Regions from separate parts of the Streptomyces globisporus C-1027 genome, predicted to be linked through region 1. Evidence: riboswitches for the same ligand, from Rfam matches in the RefSeq annotation. Region 1 holds a riboswitch; the other holds the start of a gene.
The links. A riboswitch is a leader RNA that binds a small molecule or an ion and turns the genes downstream of it on or off. The one in region 1 is predicted to bind S-adenosylmethionine.
Positions count from the first base shown of each region.

Region 1 (11,098 bases):
CCTGGAGCGCGTCGACTTCCTTCTTCAGGTTGTCCTGCTGCTCCTTGGCCCCGTTGTACTTCTCGGTGGCGGCCTCGGCCTCGTGGTAGAGCTTGTCGACCTTCGCCTTGACTTCGCTCTTGCTCGGCTTGGGGTCGGCGTGGGCGGCCTGGGAGGTCAGGGCCACGGCCGCGGCGGCGGTCGCGGTGAGCACGGTCACGCGGGTGCGGCTCGGCTGCTTGGGACGACGGTGGGACGCCACGAAGGACGAGCTCCTTCTTCCTCAGCCGCCTACCGGGCAAGTGGGGGAAAGAATCCCCGGCTCCGTGCACATGACGGACTCGGCGGTTCCTTCGCCGCCACCCCCAATGGGTGATCAACCGTGCGAAGGTTCGAGGCCTGACCCTAGTGACCATCTTGTGATCAGTTCAAATCCTCACAGGATTTTTCTCGTCACACCAGGCAACTCTTTACTCTCACCCCACCGCGTGTAGCGGCGACTTGACGGTACGTTCCCAGAAATCCGGCATGTCACACATGCCACCCAAACCCCTTTAGACGCGTGAAAGGCGCTTGAGGAGCAAGACGGACGCGACCGGCCGCGCCCCGGCCTTCGCCACACCGTCCGCCACCTCACGGTCGGTGGAGACGACCACCACGGGCCGCCCGGGCGGTTCCGCGCGGGCGAGTTGACGGATCACCTCGTCCGCCGTGACACCGGGCTTGCTGAACAGCACCCGGACGCCGCGCGGCGGGGCGAGCAGCACCGGGGCGGCCAGTTCGGCCCCGTCGAAGACACAGGTCATCTCGGCACCGGTCTGCGCCGCGAGCACCGAGAGCCCGCCCAGCAGCCGCAACCGCTGCTTCTCCAGCGGCATCTGGGGATAGCCGGTCTTGGTGACGTTGTAGCCGTCCACGATGAGGTGCGCCTGCGGCAGGGCCAGGAGCTGGTCCAGCAGCGCCGGATCGGTCTCCGAAAGAGCGCGCGCGGCGATGTCCTTGGGCGACATCCGGCCCGGCTCCAGCGCGTCCACGGTGTCGGCGGGATGCGTGGTCGCCGGAGGGAGCGCCAGCTCCCGGCGCAGCCCCGAGGCCGCGTCCAGCACGGTGTCCAGGAGCAGCCGCAGCCGCATGTCCTCCACCGAGCGGCCCTCGCGGGCGGCGCGCCGGCTCGCCTCCAGGGCCGCCTCGGCCTCCCCCAGCCGCCCCTTGAGCCGGCGTGACTCGCTCTCCACGGCGGAGATCTGGGCGGCCGACTCGGCCCGTACGGTGTCGGTCTCGGCGGCACTGCGGCGCAGGGCGGCCTCGCCGCGCTTCACCTCGCTGAGCGCGCTGCGCAGCTTGCGGTGCAGCGACTCGGCCTCCTTGCGGGCCGCCTCCAGCTCGGTGCGCAGCCGCTCGGTCTCGGTACGGGTGTGGGCGCGGGCCCGCTCCAGCTCCTCGCGCAGCTGGTCCAGTTCCCGCCGGGTCTCCTCGTCCGCCCGTTCCGCGTCGGCGCGCTGGACCTCCTCGCCGGCCGATTCGACCAGCTTGACCCAGCCGACCGGGCGCAGCACATAGGCGGCCGCGGCCACATCGAGGGGATCGGCGGCGGCGGGCGGCGCGCCCGCCTCCAGCGCACCGGTCAGCTCGGGCTGGGACTGGCCGAGCCGCTCACCGATCCGCTGCCGGAAGACGGCGTCGCTCTCCAGCGCGGCGGCCATCGCGTTCCCCGCGAACTTCGCCCGCCGGGTCGGGGTGAACCGGGCGTACTGCCGCAGCTGGGCGGGCAGTTCGGCGACGGTCAGGGCGCCGAAGGCGTCCGAGACCAGCGCGATCACCCGCCGTCGCACACCCTCGGGCAGCGGACGGCCGAGCGCCTCTGCACCGCCGTCGGCCTCATCGGCCGGTCCGGCGCCGCTGGTCGGCTGATCCACCGTCCGTCACCCCATAGATATGTCGAAGGGTGCGCTCCCTCAGGAAGCGGCACCCGGCCTGTCCACCAGTTCGATCTGGTCCACCGCGTTGCACCAACGACAGCGGACCGACTCGATGGTCTCACTGACGACCTCCCGCTCCTCGACACTCGACTCACCGGCCAGGTCGAGGTGCACGTACTCCACGACCTTGGAGGAGCGGGTGACGTCGAAGCGCGTGAGGTTGCCGCACAGGGTGCAGCGCCAGCGGGTCGAGTCCGTCGGCAGGGGAACCGTCGTCATCGTTAGCGTCCTCTTTCGTCGTTTCCAGGAGCCCGCGCCGGGCGCGCCGCCGCGACTCCACCTGTCTACGTCAAGGATCTCGCGGTGCGCCGTCGAACTGCGGAAGTCCTGGCGTAACCCTACGGCCTCGCGTATAGGCATCGGCACGGCGAGGCGCTCCGTCCCGTTCTCGACCGGTACGTCATGCTCTGTACATGTTCGAGTGGCGGCAGGCCGAATGGCGGACCACGGTCGGCAGGATCCGGGACGCGGCGGTGTCGAGCGGCGCCCCGGTCACGTACGGGCTGATCGGTGTCTGCGGAGTGGTCTTCCTGATCAGTCCGCTCTCCGGGTTCGGTGGCGCCGCCCACCGGAGCGAGGAGGCGCTGCTCGCCGCGCAGGTCGCGTACTTCGAGCGCTGGGGGGTGATCCCCGCCGAGCTGTGGGAGGGCTCGGCGCACGCCCTGATCACTCCGTTCACGGCGCTGTTCGTACACGGCAGCTGGCTGCACCTGCTGGGGAACCTGCTCTTCCTCTACGTGTTCGGCGCGATGGCCGAGGAGCGCATGGGGCGGACGCAGTTCGCGCTGTTCTACGTGGGCTGCGGCTATGTGGCGCTGGTCTGCTACGCGGCGGCGCACGCGGACTCCGAACAGACGCTGGTCGGGGCGTCGGGCGCGATCTCCGCGGTGCTCGGCGCGTTCCTCTACCTCTTCCCCAAGGCCCGGGTGACGAGCCTGTTCCCGTTCCTCTTCTTCCTGCCGCTGCGGTTTCCCGCCTGGATCGTGCTGATCTTCTGGTTCGGGCTCCAGTGGGCGGCGGCGCAGGGCGCGGACGCCGGGCCGGGGGTGGCGTATCTGGCGCATGTGGCCGGGTTCGCTGCGGGGTTCCTCTACGCCTGGGTGGGCTATGGGCGGAGAGCTAGAGTGAAGGTTCCAGCCACGGCCACCGAGGGAGACAGCCAGCCGTGATCACCGCGATCGTGCTCATCAAGACCAGTGTGGACCGGATTCCGGAGATCGCCGAGGCCATCGCCGCGCTGGACAGCGTCAGCGAGGTCTTCTCCGTCACCGGCACCTACGACCTGATCGCCATGGTCCGGGTCGCCCGGCACGACGACCTCGCCGATGTCATCCCCGGCAGGATCAGCAAGATCCCGGGCGTCGAGGGCACGGACACCCATGTGGCGTTCCGTACGTACTCCCAGCACGACCTGGAAGCGGCGTTCGCCATCGGCCTCGACGCGTAGCTCCGGCACACTTCGGCCGGGGACGGGCAGCGCGCCCGTCCCCGGCCGAAGTGGTTTCCGGGCCTCAGACCTGCGGGGCCTCGCCCCGGTCGGGGACGCAGCGGCCGTCCTCGGTGCGGTACTTCCACTGGGCGCCCTCGCGGACCAGTTCGGTCACCGCGCGCAGGAAGCGGTCGATGTGCTCGTCGGGGGTACCGGCCCCGAAGCTCACCCGGATCGCGTTCAGCGAGCGCTCGCCCGGCTCGGCCTCGGGGGCGCCGCACTCCCCCGGGTCCTGCGGGTCGCTGCCGAGGAGGGTGCGCACGAGCGGGTGGGCGCAGAAGAGACCGTCGCGGACGCCGATGCCGTACTCCGCGGAGAGGGCGGCGGCGAAGTGGGAGCTGTTCCAGCCGCGCACCACGAAGGAGATGACGCCGACCCGGGGGGCGTCGTCGCCGAACAGCGAGAGCACCTGCACCTCGGGCACCTCGGCGAGCCCTTCGCGGACCCGGGACACCAGCTCCTGCTCCCGGGCGACCAGGTTGTCGAAGCCCGCCTCGGTGAGGGCCTTGCAGGCGGAGGCGATGGAGTAGACGCCGATGACGTTGGGCGAACCGGCCTCGTGGCGGGCGGCCGTGGTGTGCCAGTCGACGTCCACACCGCCGTCGGCGCGCCGGGCGACCTTGCGGGAGGCGCCGCCGCCGGCGAGGTACGGCTCGGCGGCCTGGAGCCAGTCGGCGCGGCCGGCGAGGACCCCGGAGCCGAAGGGCGCGTGCAGCTTGTGGCCGGAGAACGCGACCCAGTCGACGCCCAGTTCGGCGATGTCGACGGGGTGGTGCGGGGCGAGCTGGGCGGCGTCCAGGACGATGCGCGCGCCGTGCGCGTGGGCGGCGGCGGCCAGTTCCCGCACCGGCCACAGCTCACCGGTCACGTTGGAGGCGCCGGTGACACAGACGAGGGCCGGGCCGTAGGGGTCGCGGTCGGCGAGCGCGCGCTCCAGGGTCTCGACGGCCTGGCCCGGGGTGCGTGGTGCGTTGAGGTAGGTGACCTGGGCGTCGCGCCAGGGCAGCAGCGAGGCGTGGTGCTCGGTCTCGTACACGAAGACCTGGCAGTTCGCGGGGATCGCGGCGGCCAGCAGGTTGAGGGAGTCGGTCGTGGAGCGGGTGAAGACCACCTGGTCCTCCGGGCGGCAGCCGAGGAACTCGGCGACCGTGCGGCGGCTGTTCTCGAAGAGGTCGGTGGAGAGCTGCGAGAGGTAGCCGGCGCCGCGGTGGACGCTGCCGTAGTACGGGGCGTACGCGGCGACGTCGTCCCAGACCCGCTGGAGGGCCGGGGCGCTGGCGGCGTAGTCGAGGGCGGCGTAGGTGACTTCACCGCCGGTGACGAGCGGAACGGTGACGTCCTGGCCCAGAACGGGCAGCGGGGCACAAACCGACGGGTCGAGGGCAGCGGTGGAGACAGACATGGCGAACTCCCGTAACAGGCAGGCGAAATCTGCGCGCCTGCGGGTACACGGCGGCGCGGAGAGGGAAGGAAAAGGGTGCGCTGAAGAAGGGCGGTCAGCTCAGGGCGTGAAAAGCCCTGGGACGAGCCCTAACGCATTCGCTTGCTCACAGAAGGCTCCCTAGGGACCAGGACCCCGGGGGCTGGCATCCGCTGGATGCCGAGGGGCCCGCGCTTGCCGCAGACCTCGCTGCCTACGGCCTGGTCTTCACCCGGGGCACCCCGCCACGGACGGAGGGTTGCCGGACAGCGGGCCGGGGCCGTAGTCGCTGTCACTCATGACCTGCGCAGCATCTTGCCATACGTATGCACACGCGCAAGGGCGCAGTCCGGCATCCGGACTGCGCCCTGTGTCACACCGTGTGCGCCGGAGGTGTCTCTCAGGCGTTGCTGGCCGCCACCCAGCGCTCCAGGGCCCGCTTGGCCGCCCCGGAGTCGATGGACTCGGCCGCCACCGCGATCTTCGCCGCGAGCTGTTCGGTCAGCGTGCCGGGGCCGGGGTCCAGGGCGACCAGGGCGGCCGCCGAGTTGAGCAGCACCGCTTCCCGTACCGCGCCCCTCTCGCCGTCCAGCAGGCGGCGGGCCACATCGGCGTTGTACGAGGCGTCGGCGCCGCGCAGCGCCTCGACCGGGACGATGGGCAGCCCCACGTCGCGCGGGTCGAACGCCTCCTCGCGGACCGCGCCGTCGCGCACCACCCAGACCCGGGAGGTGGCGGTGGTGGTCAGCTCGTCGAGCCCGTCGTCACCGCGGAAGACGAGGGCGGAGTTGCCACGGTCGGCCAGCACGCCCGCGACGATGGGCGCCATCCGGGCGTCGGCGACCCCGACGGCCTGGGAGCGCACCTGGGCCGGGTTGGTGAGGGGGCCCAGGATGTTGAACGTGGTCTGCGCGCCGAGCTCCTTGCGGGCCTTGGCGGCGTACCGCAGGGCGGGGTGGAACTTCACGGCGAAACAGAAGGTGATGCCCGCCTGCTCGGCGACCTCGACGACCCGCCGCGGGGTCAGCTCCAGGTTGACGCCGAGCTTCTCCAGTACGTCGGAGGAGCCGCTCGCCGAGGACGCGGCCCGGTTGCCGTGCTTGACGACCTTGGCGCCGGTGCCGGCGATGACGATCGCGGACATGGTGGAGATGTTGACGGTCTTGGCGAGGTCGCCGCCGGTGCCGACGATGTCGACGGTGCGGCCGGGCACCTCGATGGTGTTGGCGTGGGCGTACATCGCGCGGACCAGGCCGGTGACCTCGTCGACGGTCTCGCCCTTGGCCCGCAGCGCCACGGCGAACCCGGCGATCTGCGCGTCGGTGGCCTCGCCGCTCATGATGCGGTCCATGGCCCAGGCGGTCTCCTCGGAGCTGAGGTTCTCGCCGCGCAGCAGGGGGTTCAGGAGGCCGGGCCAGGAACGGTCCGCCACGCTGTCGCCGCCGTTCGGGGTCACAACGTTCATGGTCCGCTCCAGGGTCCACAGCCGGTCAGAAGAGTCGGCTCCACCCTATCCAGCCCCGGGGACCGCGAAGAGCCCCGTCCATCGAATGGACGGGGCTCTCACGGTGGCGATCAGGTCAGGGGATCAGTGGTGGCCGTGGCCCTCGCTGATCTCCTTGTACTCCTCGGCGCTCGCCTTGGGGATCTGGTTCCCGTCGGCGAAGTACCCCTTGCTGAGCTTGGCGCGCAGCCTCTGGACCGGGGAGATCTTGCGCTTGACGCCGTTCTCGTCGACCGCGGGGCCGAGTTCGAGCGGCTTGTACTGCTCGTGCGCCGTGAGGGTGTGCAGCTGCCCCTGGCTGAGCGGCTCGTGGATCTCCACGAACTCACCGTGCGGCAGGCGCTTGATGATGCCGCTCTCGCGACCGTGCAGCACCTTCTCCTTGTCGCGGCGCTGGAGGCCGAGGCAGATCCGCTTGGTGACGATGAACGCGATGACCGGTCCGGCGAAGAAGAAGATCCGGACGAACCAGGTGATCGAGTTGATCGACAGGTGGAAGTGCGTGGCCCACAGGTCGTTTCCACCGCCGACGAGGCCGATGAAGTACACCGTGATCCAGGCGACGCCGAACGCGGTCCGGGTCGGGGCGTTGCGCGGGCGGTCCAGGATGTGGTGCTCGCGCTTGTCGCCGGTGATCCAGGACTCGATGAACGGGTAGAGCGCGATGGCACCGAGCACCAGACCGAAGGCGATCAGCGGGATGAACACGCCCAGGACGAGCGTGTGGCCCCACAGGTTGATCTCCCAGCCCGGCATCACCCGGACCAGACCCTCGGCGAAGCCCATGTACCAGTCGGGCTGGGCGCCGGTGGACACCTGATCGACCCGGTACGGGCCCAGGGCCCAGATCGGGTTGATCGTGGCGATGGCCGAGATGGCCGCGATCACGCCGAAGACGAGGAAGAAGAACCCTCCGGCCTTCGCCATGTACACGGGCAGCAGCGGCATGCCGACGACGTTCTTGTTGGTCCGGCCGGGGCCCGCGAACTGCGTGTGCTTGTGGTAGAAGACCAGGATCAGGTGGGCCACCAGCAGGCCGAGCATGATGCCCGGCAGCAGCAGGATGTGGATCGAGTAGAACCGGGCCACGAAGTCGTGGCCGGGGAACTCGCCGCCGAACAGGAACATCGAGATGTACGTGCCGACGATCGGCACGGACAGGATCGCGCCCTGGGTGAAGCGGACACCCGTACCGGAGAGCAGGTCGTCCGGGAGGGAGTAGCCGGTGAACCCGGTGAACATGCCGAGCACGAACAGCAGGAAGCCGAAGAGCCAGTTGATCTCGCGCGGCTTGCGGAAGGCGCCCGTGAAGAAGACGCGCATCATGTGCACGAACATGCCGGCCAGGAAGATCAGCGCGGCCCAGTGGTGGATCTGCCGGACGAGCAGACCGCCGCGGACCTCGAAGCTGATCTTCAGGGTCGAGGCGTAGGCCTCGGACATCCGGATGCCCTGCATGGGCTCGTACGGACCGTGGTAGACGATCTCGCCCATGCTCGGCTGGAAGAACAGCGTCAGATACACACCCGTGAGGATGATGATGATGAAGCTGTAGAGGCAGACCTCACCGAGCATGAAGGACCAGTGGTCCGGGAAGATCTTGCGCATGTTGGCCTTGGCGAGGCCGTAGATGCCCAGCCGGCCGTCCGCCCAGTCGGCAACCCGCTCGCCGGCCGGAGCCTTGCGCCCGCTCGCCGGTTCGGCGGCGGAGGGGTTCTTTGTCGCAGTACTCATCCGCGCTCCCAGAAGGCAGCACCGACGGGCTCGTCGAAGTCGCCGAGCGCCTCGAGGTTGCCCTCGCTGTTGACACCGATCCGCAGCTGCGGAAGCGGGTGGCCGGCCGGACCGAAGATGACGCGAGCGCCGTCGGAGAGGTCGAAGGTGGACTGGTGGCACGGGCAGAGCACGTGATGCGTCTGCTGCTCGTACAGGCTGATCGGGCAGCCGACGTGGGTGCAGATCTTGGAGAACGCGACGATGCCCTCGTGGGCCCAGTCACGCTGGCGCTTGTCCTTGATGTCATCCGGCTCGATGCGGACGATCATCAGGGCGGCCTTGCCCATCTGCGTCTGGAAGTCGTGCGACTCCGGGTCGAGCCCCTCAGGCATGGCGAAGGCCAGCGACCCGACGGTGATGTGCTCGGGGCGCAGCGGCTTCATCGTGTTCATGTTGATGAGCTGCTTGCCCTCCGCCCAGAGAGTGTTACGGAGCTTCTTCTCCGGCAGCGGACCGAGGTCGCGCAGCAGGACCACGCCGGAGAGCGGCACCAGGGCCAGCGCACCGAACATGGTGTTGCGGATCAGCTTGCGACGGCCGATCGCGGACTCCTCGGCGCCGGCCGCGAAGTCGGCCATGACCTGGGCCTTGACCTCGGGCGTCGCCTCGATCGGGTGACGCTCGGCGGCGACCTCGACGTCGGACATCAGGGTGCGCGCCCAGTGGACGGCTCCCGCTCCGATGAAGAAGAGCGCCGCGCCCAGGGTGAGACCCAGGGAGAAGTTGAGCGCGCTCACATGGCCGAACGGCCAGATGTAGACGATCTTGTCCACCGGGAAGATGACGTAGGAGGCGATGAAGCCCACCGTCGCCAGCATCGAGAGGGTGAACATGAGCGCGACGGCCCGCTCGGAGCGGTTCGCGGCGCGTTCGTCCAGGTCCTGGATGCGCGGCTTGTGAGCCGGCAGCCCCGGGTCGGCGAACGGGTCGTCCGTACCCTCGACCGCGCCGTGCGCGGTCTCCTGCACAGCGGGCAGGCTGTCTTCTGGAATCTGTTGGCTACTCATGACTTCTTGGCCTTAGCGGTGTGGGCCGCGACCCAAACGGCGACTGCGACGAGCGCGCCGAGTCCGAAGATCCAGGCGAACAGACCTTCGCTGACCGGACCGAGACCGCCGAGGGCCAGACCGCCGGGGCTCTCCGTCTCGTCACCGTTCACGGACTCGATGTACGCGATGATGTCCTTCTTCTCCTGCTCCGGCATCGTCGTGTCGGGGAAGGAGGGCATGCTCTGCGGGCCGGTCTGCATGGCCTCGTAGATGTGCTTCGGGCTCACACCTTCGAGGTCCGGTGCGTACTTGCCCTCGGTCAGGGCTCCGCCCTTACCGGTGAAGTTGTGGCACTGGGCGCAGTTGGTACGGAACAGCTCGCCGCCGTTGGCGACGTCCGCGCCCGCCGGGTCGACCTGCTTGTCGGTCGGGGTGACCGGACCGGCGCCGAGCGACGCGATGTACGCCGCGAGCTGGTCGATCTCAGCCTGGCTGTAGATGACCTTCTTCTTCGGTACCTGGGCGCCCGGCTGCTGCGCGGGCATGCGGCCCGTACCGACCTGGAAGTCGACGGCGGCGGAGCCCACGCCCACGAGGGACGGCCCGTCGGTGGTGCCCTGACCGCCGGTTCCGTGGCAGCTGGCGCAGCCTACGGAGTAGAGCTTCTTGCCCTCTTCGATGGCGAGGGACTGGGCGGTTTCATCGGCCTGCGCCTTGCCCGCAGGCGCAAACGCGGCGTACAGCCCCCCGGTAGCCGCCAGCGCGAGGAGTAGTACGACGACCGCCGCCAGCGGATGGCGTCGTCGTGCGGAGAGCTTTTTCACGGATTACCCCGGTGTCAGGATCTTCTGCGTCGATGGTGGGCGGGTGCGAGCCCGGGTTACTTGATCATGTAGATCGTTGCGAACAGGCCGATCCATACGACATCGACGAAGTGCCAGTAGTAGGACACGACGATGGCGGCGGTGGCCTGATCGTGGGTGAACCTCTTGGCCGCGTACGTTCTGCCGAGGACCAGCAGGAAGGCGATGAGACCGCCTGTCACGTGCAGACCGTGGAAGCCGGTGGTCAGGTAGAACACCGAGCCGTAGGGGTCGGACGAGAGGGAGAGCCCCGCGTCCTTGACCAGCTCGGTGTACTCCAGGACCTGGCCGCCGATGAAGATCGCACCCATCACGAACGTGATGATGAACCAGGTGCGGAGCTTCTTCACATCGCCCCGCTCGGCGGCGAACACGCCGAGCTGGCAGGTGAGTGAGGAGAGCACCAGGATCGTGGTGTTCGTCGCCGAGAACGGGAAGTTCAGATGATCGGACATCTCCTTCCAGTAATCGGGTCCCATCACCGATCGCAGGGTGAAGTACATCGCGAAGAGGGCCGCGAAGAACATCAGCTCGGAACTCAACCAGATGATGGTTCCGACGCTGGTGAGGTTCGGCCGATTGACCGACGGGTGCGCGTGCCCGGTTTCTACTGTCGTTGCTGTCGCCACGACCGACATTATGTCGGTCGCTTATCCCGCCCTCACCCCGGGGGGTGCCGTTCGGTGTGTCCGTACCGTCCGCAGGGGTCCCACCCTGCGCCGAACGGCCCATCGCAACGTCGTCATTACCGGTGCTGACGGCCGGTCGGGCGGAGTACGATCCGCGCATCGGTGCATGCCCCGAGAGCCCCGACGACGTCGATGTCACGGAGGAACAATGCAGGCGACCGCCACGGTCCTGGTCTACAGCGACGACGCCAACATCCGCGAGCAGGTGAGGCTGGCAGCCGGTCGCAGGCCTGCCGCGGACGTCCCACCGGTGGAGTTCCTGGAGTGCGCGACGCTCCCGGCCGTCCTGAAGGCGCTGGACGGCGGCGGCGTCGACGTCTGTGTGCTGGACGGGGAGACGGCTCCCGTCGGCGGCATGGGCGTCTGCCGCCAGATCAAGGACGAGATCTTCCACTGCCCGCCGGTCCTCC
Region 1 is NZ_CP013738.1:1,929,368-1,940,465, forward strand. Features, by position in the region: gene WQO_RS08475 (C40 family peptidase) at 1-241, opposite strand, end outside; gene WQO_RS08480 (NYN domain-containing protein) at 534-1,895, opposite strand; gene WQO_RS08485 (hypothetical protein) at 1,935-2,177, opposite strand; gene WQO_RS08490 (rhomboid family intramembrane serine protease) at 2,372-3,127, shown strand; gene WQO_RS08495 (Lrp/AsnC family transcriptional regulator) at 3,124-3,405, shown strand; gene WQO_RS08500 (aminotransferase class V-fold PLP-dependent enzyme) at 3,470-4,849, opposite strand; SAM riboswitch class IV at 5,054-5,171, opposite strand; gene trpD (anthranilate phosphoribosyltransferase) at 5,268-6,332, opposite strand; gene qcrB (cytochrome bc1 complex cytochrome b subunit) at 6,456-8,105, opposite strand; gene qcrA (cytochrome bc1 complex Rieske iron-sulfur subunit) at 8,102-9,154, opposite strand; gene qcrC (cytochrome bc1 complex diheme cytochrome c subunit) at 9,151-9,960, opposite strand; gene ctaE (aa3-type cytochrome oxidase subunit III) at 10,017-10,637, opposite strand; gene WQO_RS08530 (DNA-binding transcriptional response regulator) at 10,837-11,098, shown strand, end outside.

Region 2 (11,098 bases), 2.5 Mb from region 1:
CCGCCCTCCTGGCAGCGGGCTCCGCCGTCCTGCCGGCCCTGTCCGCCCTGCGGACCCGGCCGGTCGAACTCGCCGGATCCCGTGAGTAGCCGCCCCGGGGGAGGTCCGGCGCCGGGGCGAGCACGCTCGTGCTCGCCCCGCCCAGGGCTTAGGCTCGCCCCATGGGCAGTCACCCGGAACGTCTTCCGAACCCGACCACTCCGGCCGGCCGCGAGGGGCTCGACGCCGTGCTCGCCCGGCCCGACCGCGCGGTCGTCGCCCTCGACTTCGACGGCACGCTCGCCGACATCGTCCCGGACCCCGAACAGGCCCGCGCGCACCCCGGCACCGTCGAGGCGCTCGCCGCGCTCGCGCCGAAGGTCGCCGCGATCGCCGTGATCACCGGTCGCCCGGCGGGCGTCGCCGTGCGCTACGGCGGCTTCGCGGGCGTCCCCGGTCTGGAGCACCTCGTCGTGCTCGGACATTACGGGGCCGAGCGCTGGGACGCCGTGACCAGCACCGTCCACGCCCCCGCCCCGCATCCGGGCGTCACGGCGGTACGCGCCGAACTCCCCGGCGTGCTGCACGAGTTCGGGGCCCGGAACGGCACCTGGATCGAGGAGAAGGGGCAGGCCGTCGCCGTCCACACCCGGCGTGCCCAGGACCCGCAGGCGGCCTTCGAGTCGCTGCGCGGACCCCTCGGCGAGCTGGCGGCGAAGCACGGGCTGATCGTCGAACCGGGGCGCCTGGTGCTGGAGTTGCGCCCGCCCGGCATGGACAAGGGCGTCGCGCTCGCCGGGTTCGTCGCGGAGCTGGACGCGGAGTCCGTGATCTACGCGGGCGACGACCTCGGGGACCTCGCCGCGTTCGCCGCGGTGGAGAAGCTGCGCAGCGAGGGCCCGGACGGCATCCCCGGTCTGCTGGTGTGCAGCGGCAGCGCCGAGGTGCCCGAACTGGCCGAGCGCGCCGACCTGTCGGTGCCGGGCCCGGCCGCGGTGGTGGACTTCCTGGCGGCCCTGGCGGTCCGCCTCTAGGTCACCACCGGAGCGGCGGCCCCGGCGGACCGCCTCCAACGGCTGCTCACCCCTGCCGCAGCGCCTCCAGCTGGTCCAGGAACCACTGCTGCGGCGGCAGGGCGGTCGCCGCCTCCGCCAGTCGCTTCGTGCGCCCCGAGCGCTCGTCCCCACTCATCGTCAGTGCCTCGTGCAGGGCCTCCGCCGTGCCCGTCACGTCGTACGGGTTCACCACGATCGCGTCCTCGCCCAGCTCCTCGTACGCCCCCGCCTCCCGTGACAGCACCAGCGCGCAGCCGTGGTCCGAGACGACGGGCACCTCCTTGGCGACCAGGTTCATGCCGTCGCGGATCGGGTTGACCAGGGCCACGTCCGCCAGCCGGTAGGCGGCCAGCGAGCGGGCGAAGTCGTCCTTGACGTGGAGGACGACCGGGGTCCAACTCTCCGTTCCGTACTCCCCGTTGATCTCCGTGGCCAGCGACTGGACCGCCGCCGTGTAGTCCCGGTAGACGGCGAGGTCCTGGCGGGAGGGGTAGGCGAAGGCGATGTGGACGACGCGCTCGCGCCACTCGGGGCGGGTCTCCAGCAGTGTCCGGTACGCGTGCAGTCCGCGCACGATGTTCTTGGACAACTCGGTGCGGTCCACCCGCACGATCGTCTTCCGGTTCTCGCCCACCTGCTCGCGCAGCGTCGCCATCCGCTCGTCCACGTCCGCCTCGTGCGATCGGCGGCGCAGGAAGTCCGCGTCGGCCCCCAGGCCGTGCACCCCGATCCTGGTCCGGCCCGTGCCGCCGAGGATCTCCGTACAGCAGCCGATGAACGCGTCCGCCCAGCGCCGGGTCAGGAACGCGGCCCGGTCCGCGCCGAGGATGCCGCGCAGCAACTGCTCGGCGATGTCGTCGGGCAGCAGCCGGAAGTAGTCCACGGGCGCCCACGGGGTGTGCGAGAAGTGGCCGATCCTCAGGTCCGGGCGCAGTTCGCGGAGCATGCCGGGGACCAGGGCCAGGTGGTAGTCCTGGACGAGGACCGCCGCCTCCGGCCCCGCCTCCTGGGCCAGCGCCTCGGCGAAGGCCCGGTTGTACGTCTCGTACGCGGCCCACTGCCGCCGGAACTCCGTGTCGAAGACCGGCTCGACGGGGGTCTGGTAGAGCAGGTGGTGGACGAACCACAGCACGGAGTTCGCGATGCCGTTGTACGCGTCGGCGTGCACCTCGGCGTCGATGTCGAGCATCCGGACGCCCGGCTCACCGACTCCGCGCCGCACCGCCTCCCGGTCGCCGTCGCCGAGGGCCGCGCAGACCCACAGCTTGTCGTCGACGGCGCTCAGCCCGGAGACGAGACCGCCGCCGCCGCGCTTGGCGTCGAGCGTCCCGTCCTCGCCGAGCGTGTACGTGACCGGGCCGCGGTTGGACGCGACGAGGACCTGGGCGGTGGACGGGCCGGTGGCTTCGGCATGCTCGGTGACCATGTAGCGGAACCTAGCCCGTGGAGGAAGCCTCCAAACGCGCGTCCGGAGACCCCTCACGCCGCGTGGCGCTCCGCGTACTCCGCGATCTCCCGCATCGGCGGCCGCTCCTCCGTGTCCACCGCATGGGTGCGCGGCACGAAGCCGTCCTCGCCACGCTCGAACTGGGTCAGCGCCGGCCGCACCAGATGGCCCCGGGAGAGCCGCAGCTGTGCCGTGCGGTAGATCGCCGCCGCCATCCGGCCCAGCGCCTGGCCGTCCTGGTGGCGGTGTCGGCGGACGCCGACGTCGACCTGGCCCAGCGCGTCCAGGCCCACGGTGTGCAGGGCGTCCACGAGCAGCCCCAGCTCCACTCCGTAACCGACCGGGAACGGCAGCCGCTCCAGCAGGGACCGGCGCACCGCGTACTCACCGCCCAGCGGCTGTACGAAACCGGCCAGCTGCGGCCAGTGCAGATTGAGCAGCGGGCGTGCCACCAGTTCAGTGACCCGGCCCCCCTGACCTGCGCTGTCGCCGAGCGGGCGGTCGTACATCGCCTTGACGAACTGGACGGCGGGATCGGTGAGCAGCGGACCGACCGTCCCCGAGACGAAGTCCGCCGAGAAGTCCTTCAGGTCGGCGTCCACGAAGCACACGATCTCGCCGCTGGTCACCAGGAGTGAGCGCCACAGCACCTCGCCCTTGCCGGGCAGGGCCGGGATCCTGGGCAGGATCGCGTCCCGGTGGACCACGCGCGCGCCCGCCGCCCGGGCCACGGCCGCGGTGGCGTCGGTGGAGCCGGAGTCGATCACCACGAGTTCGTCGACGAGCCGGACCTTCTCCATCAGCTCGCGGCGGATCACCGCCACGATCGCGCCGACCGTGGCCTCCTCGTTCAGCGCGGGCAGCACCACGCTCACGGACGTACGGCGCGGGTCGGCGGCCCGGGCGTCGGTGAGCTGGTGCAGCGGGCGGTCGCCGGACGACCAGGAACGCCTGGTCAGCCAGCGTTCCACCTCTTCGAGCACGGTCGGCACTCCCTGTGTGTGATCCATCTCGCGGTTCGGACGACTATCTCAACGGTCCGGTGCTTCGGTTACAGTCTTGAACAACGCGGATGACCGTCGCATGTCGGGGTCGGACCGCACATAAACGCCTGGATCGAAGATCCAGCGCCATAGAGCTCATCCAGAGGGACTGAGGGAACGGCCCGTTGAAGTCCCGGCAACCCTCCTGCCGACCGCGAGGTCACGGTGGGGAAGGTGCCAATTCCGTCTTGCGGCGAAATGCGTCGCGAGGAAGATGAGGAGAAAGGGCCTCCGCCATCATGGCTGTTCAGACCGTCGCAGGTAATGCCACCACCGCTTCCCCGGACCTGGGTCCCGCCGCGGCGCTTTCCTGCCGCGAGTGCGGCGAGCGTTTCGAGCTCGGCCCCCTTTTCGCCTGTGCGTCCTGTTTCGGGCCGCTCGAAGTGGCCTACGACCTGCCCACCGGCTCGCCCGAGGAGCTGCGCAAGCGCATCGAGGCCGGTCCGGACAACATCTGGCGCTACGCCCCGCTGCTGCCCGTCCCCGCCGACGTCGCGGACAAGCCCAACCTGAACCCCGGCTTCACCAAGCTGGTCAAGGCCGACAACCTCGCCCGTGAGCTGGGCGTCACCGGCGGCCTGTACGTGAAGGATGACTCCGGCAACCCGACGCACTCCTTCAAGGACCGCGTCGTCGCAATCGCCGTCGAGGCCGCCCGCGCCTTCGGTTTCACCACCCTCTCCTGCTCCTCCACGGGCAACCTGGCCGGAGCCGTCGGCGCCGCCGCCGCCCGCGCCGGACTGCGCTCCTGCGTGTTCATCCCGCACGACCTGGAGCAGGGCAAGGTCGTCATGGCCGCGGTGTACGGCGGTGAACTGGTCGGCATCGAGGGCAATTACGACGACGTCAACCGCTTCTGCTCCGAGCTCATCGGCGACCCGCTCGGCGAGGGCTGGGGCTTCGTCAACGTCAACCTCCGGCCGTACTACGGCGAGGGCTCCAAGACGCTGGCGTACGAGATCTGCGAGCAGCTCGGCTGGCGGCTGCCCGACCAGATCGTCATCCCGATCGCGTCCGGCTCCCAGCTCACGAAGATCGACAAGGGGCTCCAGGAGCTGATCAAGCTCGGCCTGGTCGAGGACAAGCCGTACAAGATCTTCGGCGCCCAGGCCGAGGGCTGCTCCCCGGTCTCCGCCGCCTTCAAGGCCGGTCAGGACGTCGTCCGGCCGCAGAAGCCGAACACCATCGCCAAGTCGCTGGCCATCGGCAACCCGGCCGACGGCCCCTACGTCCTCGACATCGCCCGGCGCACCGGCGGCGCGGTGGAGGACGTCACCGACGAGCAGGTCGTCGACGCGATCAAGCTGCTGGCCCGCACCGAGGGGATCTTCGGCGAGACGGCGGGCGGGGTGACGCTCGGCGTGACGAAGAAGCTCATCGAGGCCGGTGTCATCGACCCGACGCTCACCACCGTCGTCGTCAACACCGGCGACGGCCTCAAGACGCTCGACGCGGTCTCCGCCACCTCGCAGGCCACGGCCACCATCAAGCCGAGCCTGGACGCGTTCCGCGCCGCGGGCCTCGGCACCGCCTGACGACCACCCCGTACCGAAGGAAGAAGGGCACCACCATGAGCGTCAAGGTCCGCATCCCCACCATCCTCCGTACGTACACGGGCGGCCAGGCCGAGGTACCGGCGGAGGGCACGAAGCTCTCCGAGGTCATCGAGTCCCTGGAGAAGGACCACCCGGGCATCGCCGCCCGCGTCCTGGACGACCAGGGCAAGCTGCGCCGCTTCGTGAACGTGTACGTCAACGACGACGACGTGCGCTTCGAGGGCGGCCTGGACGCGGCCACCCCGGACGGCGCCGGCGTCTCGATCATCCCCGCGGTGGCCGGCGGCTGCTGAACCGCCCAGGGCCGCTCGCCGGCGGCCCCACCGCACCTCTGTGTGACCACGGTTGCCCCCTCCGCGAGAGAAGCGGAGGGGGCAATTCTGCATGGTTGAGCGCGGTACAGTTGGGGAAGCCCCATCCGCTGCTCGTGCCGCCCGCATATGAGAATGCGCCCGGCCCCGATAAGAAGCAGCCAAAGTGCGTGAACCTCTTGCGGCATAAGTGCCCTTTGCCTGGCCCGACTTGCCCGTAAATCTCAGCAAACCCGCATTTTCGCCTGTTCCTCTGCGCCCAGAATTCTCGTCCGATTGACCTGTTGCAGAGGGCAGTTGGGCGGATACATTCGGCCGCGGTCGACGCGCTGCGGCGCCGCGCACCCTCTCCTGTCGGAGGGTGAGTCACGACCCGGGGCCGCGAAGTGCGGTCCTGCGCAAGGGCCAGTAATAGGGGAGTTGGGCATGGCTCAGGGCACCGTCAAGTGGTTCAACGCGGAGAAGGGGTACGGCTTCATCGCGGTCGACGGTGGTGCGGATGTTTTCGTCCACTACAGCGCGATCCAGATGGACGGGTACCGCACCCTCGAAGAGGGTCAGCGAGTTGAATTCGAGATCTCGCAGGGCCAGAAGGGGCCCCAGGCCGACATGGTCAAGCTCGCCGTCGGCTGAGCTCGGAGCGGTCGTCCGACGACACCACTCACGCACGTAGGGCCCGACCCCGGATCAGGGGATCGGGCCCTACGCGCGTGCAGGGGGCGGGCGGCGGTCACGGCCCGGTGCCGGCGGGGGCTTCGCGCGCCTCGGCCGCATGGCGGGCACTCGCCGAAGGCGCTTGCACTCTCGGGGGTCGAGTGCTAATCATTGGCGTTAGCACTCTCCAGGTGAGAGTGACAGAACTTGGACCGGGCCGGTGAGGCCCGCAGGTGTGCTGGGGCAAGGAACCAGCACACGCGCAGGCCGTCCGTCGCGGGCGCCTCCCGGTCCGGAGAAATCCACCCCTGTCCGGGAGGACCACTTCACATGGCCAAGATCATCGCGTTCGACGAGGAGGCACGGCGCGGTCTCGAGCGCGGGATGAACCAGCTCGCCGACGCCGTCAAGGTCACCCTCGGCCCCAAGGGCCGTAACGTCGTCCTCGAGAAGAAGTGGGGCGCGCCCACGATCACCAACGATGGTGTTTCCATCGCCAAGGAGATCGAGCTCGAGGACCCGTACGAGAAGATCGGTGCGGAGCTGGTCAAGGAGGTCGCCAAGAAGACGGACGACGTCGCCGGCGACGGTACGACCACCGCCACCGTTCTCGCCCAGGCTCTCGTCCGCGAGGGTCTGCGCAACGTTGCCGCCGGTGCCAACCCGATGGCGCTCAAGCGCGGTATCGAGAAGGCCGTCGAGGCCGTCTCCGCCGCTCTGCTGGAGCAGGCCAAGGACGTGGAGACCAAGGAGCAGATCGCTTCGACCGCCTCCATCTCCGCCGCCGACACCGAGATCGGCGCCAAGATCGCCGAGGCGATGGACAAGGTCGGCAAGGAAGGCGTCATCACCGTCGAGGAGTCCCAGACCTTCGGTCTGGAGCTGGAGCTCACCGAGGGTATGCGCTTCGACAAGGGCTACATCTCGGCGTACTTCGCCACCGACATGGAGCGTATGGAGGCGTCGCTCGACGACCCGTACATCCTGATCGTCAACTCGAAGATCGGCAGCGTCAAGGACCTGATCCCGCTGCTGGAGAAGGTCATGCAGTCGGGCAAGCCCCTGCTGATCATCGCCGAGGACGTCGAGGGCGAGGCGCTCTCCACCCTGGTCGTCAACAAGATCAAGGGCACGTTCAAGTCCGTCGCCGTCAAGGCCCCGGGCTTCGGCGACCGCCGCAAGGCCATGCTCGCGGACATCGCCATCCTCACCGGTGGCACCGTGATCTCCGAGGAGGTCGGTCTCAAGCTGGAGAACGCCGGCCTGGACCTGCTCGGCCGCGCCCGCAAGGTCGTCATCACCAAGGACGAGACGACGATCGTCGACGGCGCCGGTGACAGCGACCAGGTTCAGGGCCGCGTCAACCAGATCCGTGCCGAGATCGAGAACTCCGACTCGGACTACGACCGCGAGAAGCTCCAGGAGCGCCTCGCGAAGCTGGCCGGCGGCGTGGCCGTCATCAAGGCCGGCGCCGCCACCGAGGTGGAGCTCAAGGAGCGCAAGCACCGCATCGAGGACGCGGTGCGCAACGCCAAGGCCGCCGTCGAGGAGGGCATCGTCGCCGGTGGTGGCGTGGCTCTGCTCCAGGCCTCGGCCGTCTTCGAGAAGCTCGACCTCACGGGCGACGAGGCGACCGGCGCCAACGCCGTGAAGCTCGCGCTGGAGGCCCCGCTCAAGCAGATCGCCGTCAACGGTGGTCTCGAGGGTGGCGTCGTCGTGGAGAAGGTCCGCAACCTGCCGATCGGTCACGGCCTCAACGCCGCGACCGGCGAGTACGTCGACATGATCGCCGAGGGCATCCTCGACCCGGCGAAGGTCACGCGCTCCGCCCTGCAGAACGCCGCGTCCATCGCCGCGCTGTTCCTCACCACCGAGGCCGTCATCGCCGACAAGCCCGAGAAGGCCGGCGCGGCCGCTCCGGGCGGCATGCCGGGCGGTGACATGGACTTCTGATCAGCCACGGAGGCCCCGGCCTCCCCACCTGATCGAAGTTCGGCGTACGTCCCACAGGGGCGGTATCTCCTTCACGGAGGTGCCGCCCCTGTGGCGTGTCCGGGTTCCTTGGGACACTGGCGTGAGGGGACGGTCGTACGTACACGGGGGGCGGTACGGGCATGAGCGTGAGCGCTACGGGGAGAACGGGCGGGCGAGGGCGGCTCAAGGGGGTCTCGCTCGTCGTGGGCGGCGCCCTGCTGTTCGCGCTGGGGCTGGGCGTCGTGGTGACCGGGACGGGCCTCTCCGGCGCCCTCGGCATGCGGGTGGAGACCTTCGGCAGGATCGACTGCCACGACACCCGCACCGAGAAGGGGCAGACCGTCTGGCACTGCTTCGGCGAGAGCGCGGCCCAGCAGCGCGCCAACGAGGCCGAGCGCGACCTGGTGGCCCGCGAGATGCTGCGCGCCCATGTGGACGGCGTGCCCCGGTCCGAGGAGATCAGCCGCAGCAGGATCCTCTTCGTCGACCACGACGGCCAAACCGACCCCGCAACGGTCACCGCGACCCAGGTGTTCGACGGCGGACGCTGGTACGCCCACTCCTCGATGCTCGTCGGCTACGGCATGATCCCGCTGCTGCTGGGCGCGGGGACGGCGGCCTGGGGCGGCTACCGGCTGCGCACGAGGTAGGGGTGGGGCGGCTGCGGGCTGCGCACGAGGCGGGGCGGTGCGGCTACGGGCCGGGTGAGCGCCGGTGGCCGGGAGGTTGTGCGGGTCCGCGTGGCTGTCCGCGTGGCCGAATGACTACTTGCCGTGGCCACTCCCGTAGGGCAGCACGTTTCGGCGCGACTGTGCCGGGGGCGGTGGCGCGCCCGCGATCCCTGGGGTAGAGCGGCCGCAGAGGCCGGTCCGGAGCCCGCTCCGGCTGGTTCGCCGGATCCGCCGACGGTCGCTCAGCGTCGTGCCAGCTCACTGCCCGGTCCGGTGGCCGCATCCCGTCATTGGTCCAGTCCACCGACTGTCCCTGTCTGGGTCGTGTGCGACTGCACAGGGTGGGGGGAAGGCCGTCCCGACCCGAGGTGGAGGTGCCCGGTCATGGGCCCGCCCGGACCTCGACTCTCGCGCTATCCAGCCAACTTCGCACGGTAAGTCGGAATCATGCGTACCGGTTCAACGGCCGGACATGATGGCTCTGGTGTTCGCATGACGAACACCAGTCGCACGAATAACTCCAGTTATGCAGACGCCAGTTGCGCATAACGGTCGTCAACCGCACAGAAGGGAAGGTGTCATGAAGCAGCAGAAGCAGCAGAAGAAGGCTTACGTGAAGCCGTCGATGTTCCAGCAGGGCGACTTCTCGAAGAAGACCGCCGGCTACTTCGTCGGCTCGTACAAGGAGTACTGGACCCGGCGCATCATCTGATCCGCCGATCCGATTCCTGTGCACCGCGTGAGAACTTCCGAAAGGTGAAGATGCCCGGCCAGTTGCGTGACTACTTCGTCGTCCTGCCGGACAGCGCGGCGGGAGCGGCGGCGGCCGGGCAGCTTCCCGTACCGGAAGCGGCTGCCGGGCGGCCCTCCGCCCCGGACGCCACCGGGCCCGCCCGGGAGGTCGGCGACACCCTGACCGTCGCCCACCCCTCGGGCCGGCCCTGGGTCGTCGCCCGCCCACTGGTCCGCAAGGTCAGCCACCTCGCGCGCGGCGAGGATGCCCTCGTCCTCATCGGCCCGGACCGCGTCCCCGACGCCGTACTCGCCGACATCCTGCAAGGCGCCCGCGACCGGACCGGCCTGGAGCGCCGCCTCGCCCGGCTGCCCGGTCTCTACCACGTGGTCGCCCGGCTGTCGGGGAAGAGCTGGATCCGGGGCACCGCCACCGGGCTCCGCCGCATCTACCACGCCCGGCACCCGGCGGCCGGAACCATCGCCTCCGACCGCCCCGCCGTCCTGGCCCGCCTGATCGACGCGCCCCTGGACGAGAGCGCGCTGGCGCTCCGGCTGCTGGACTTCCTGCCGCACCCCCTGAGCCGCCGCGCCGTGTGGCGGGGCGTCCACGAGACCGGTGCCGGGTACGGCCTGGCCCTGCCCGTCGCAGCGCCGGGCACGACCGCCGTCCCCGGTCCCACGGAGCACCGCTGGTGGGAGCCGCCGCCCGGGGAACTGCCCCTGGCGGAGGGGGCCCGCAGGGTCAAAGAGGCCATCGAGGCCTCCGTACGGGCCCATGTCGGCGGCCTGGACCGGATCAGCTGCGAACTCTCCGGCGGCCTGGACTCCACCGTCCTCGCCTTCGCCGCCCGGGAGACCGGCCCCGCGTCGCTGTCCCTGCTGACGGTGGCCGCCCGGGACCGCTACAGCGAGGACGAGAGCTGGGCGCGCAGAGCGGTCGAGGCGGCACGGAACACGGCCGCGAGCAACGCCCCCGCCCTGGACCACCACGTCATCCCCGCCGACGACGCCCCCTACTTCTACGCCGATCTCGCCTCCACCGCCGCCGAGTTGAACGACGAGCCGCTCCCCGTCTCCCCCGGCCGGGCCCGTGCGGAACTGCTCCTCGGCCGCGCCCGGGCCACCGGCTCCCGCTACCACCTCACCGGCTACGGCGGCGACGAGATCTTCCTCGGCCTGCCCCACGCCTACCAGGACCTCTTCCACGGCAACCCGTTCACTGCCTGGAGCCGCCTCGGCGGACTGCGCCACCAGCTCGGCTGGCCGCTCCTGCCGACGCTGAAGGCCCTGCTCGACCGTTCGGCGTTCCCCCGCTGGCTCGCCGGGGCGGTCACCGCCGCACCCCAGCCCGTCGCCCGGACCCCGCTGTTCTCCTGGGGCGTACGGCAGTCCCCGCACCCCTGGCTCACCGAGCACGCCAAGACCCTGATCGCCGAGGAGTTCCGGGCCGCCGCCGAGCACGCCGAACCGATCGACCCGTGGCGCGGACGGCACGTCGACATCGACGGCGTACGGATGGGAGCCCGGCACTTCCAGGCGATGGAGGACATCGGCATGACGCTCGGGCTGCCGGTCGCCGCGCCCCTCTACGACGACCGGGTCCTGGAGGCGACCCTCGCCGTACGCCTCCCGGAGCGCATCAGCCCCTGGCGCTACAAGCCGCTGCTCGCCGA
Region 2 is NZ_CP013738.1:4,464,518-4,475,615, forward strand. Features, by position in the region: gene WQO_RS19525 (FtsX-like permease family protein) at 1-89, shown strand, start outside; gene otsB (trehalose-phosphatase) at 162-1,013, shown strand; gene WQO_RS19535 (alpha,alpha-trehalose-phosphate synthase (UDP-forming)) at 1,060-2,460, opposite strand; gene WQO_RS19540 (glucosyl-3-phosphoglycerate synthase) at 2,514-3,464, opposite strand; SAM riboswitch class I at 3,618-3,745, shown strand; gene thrC (threonine synthase) at 3,764-5,059, shown strand; gene WQO_RS19550 (MoaD/ThiS family protein) at 5,095-5,373, shown strand; gene WQO_RS19555 (cold-shock protein) at 5,818-6,024, shown strand; gene groL (chaperonin GroEL) at 6,376-7,998, shown strand; gene WQO_RS19565 (hypothetical protein) at 8,160-8,669, shown strand; gene WQO_RS35795 (keywimysin-related RiPP) at 9,271-9,402, shown strand; gene WQO_RS19570 (asparagine synthase-related protein) at 9,453-11,098, shown strand, end outside.
Region 2: linked by a shared signal. The riboswitch ahead of thrC (threonine synthase) and the one ahead of WQO_RS08500 (aminotransferase class V-fold PLP-dependent enzyme) in region 1 are both predicted to bind S-adenosylmethionine.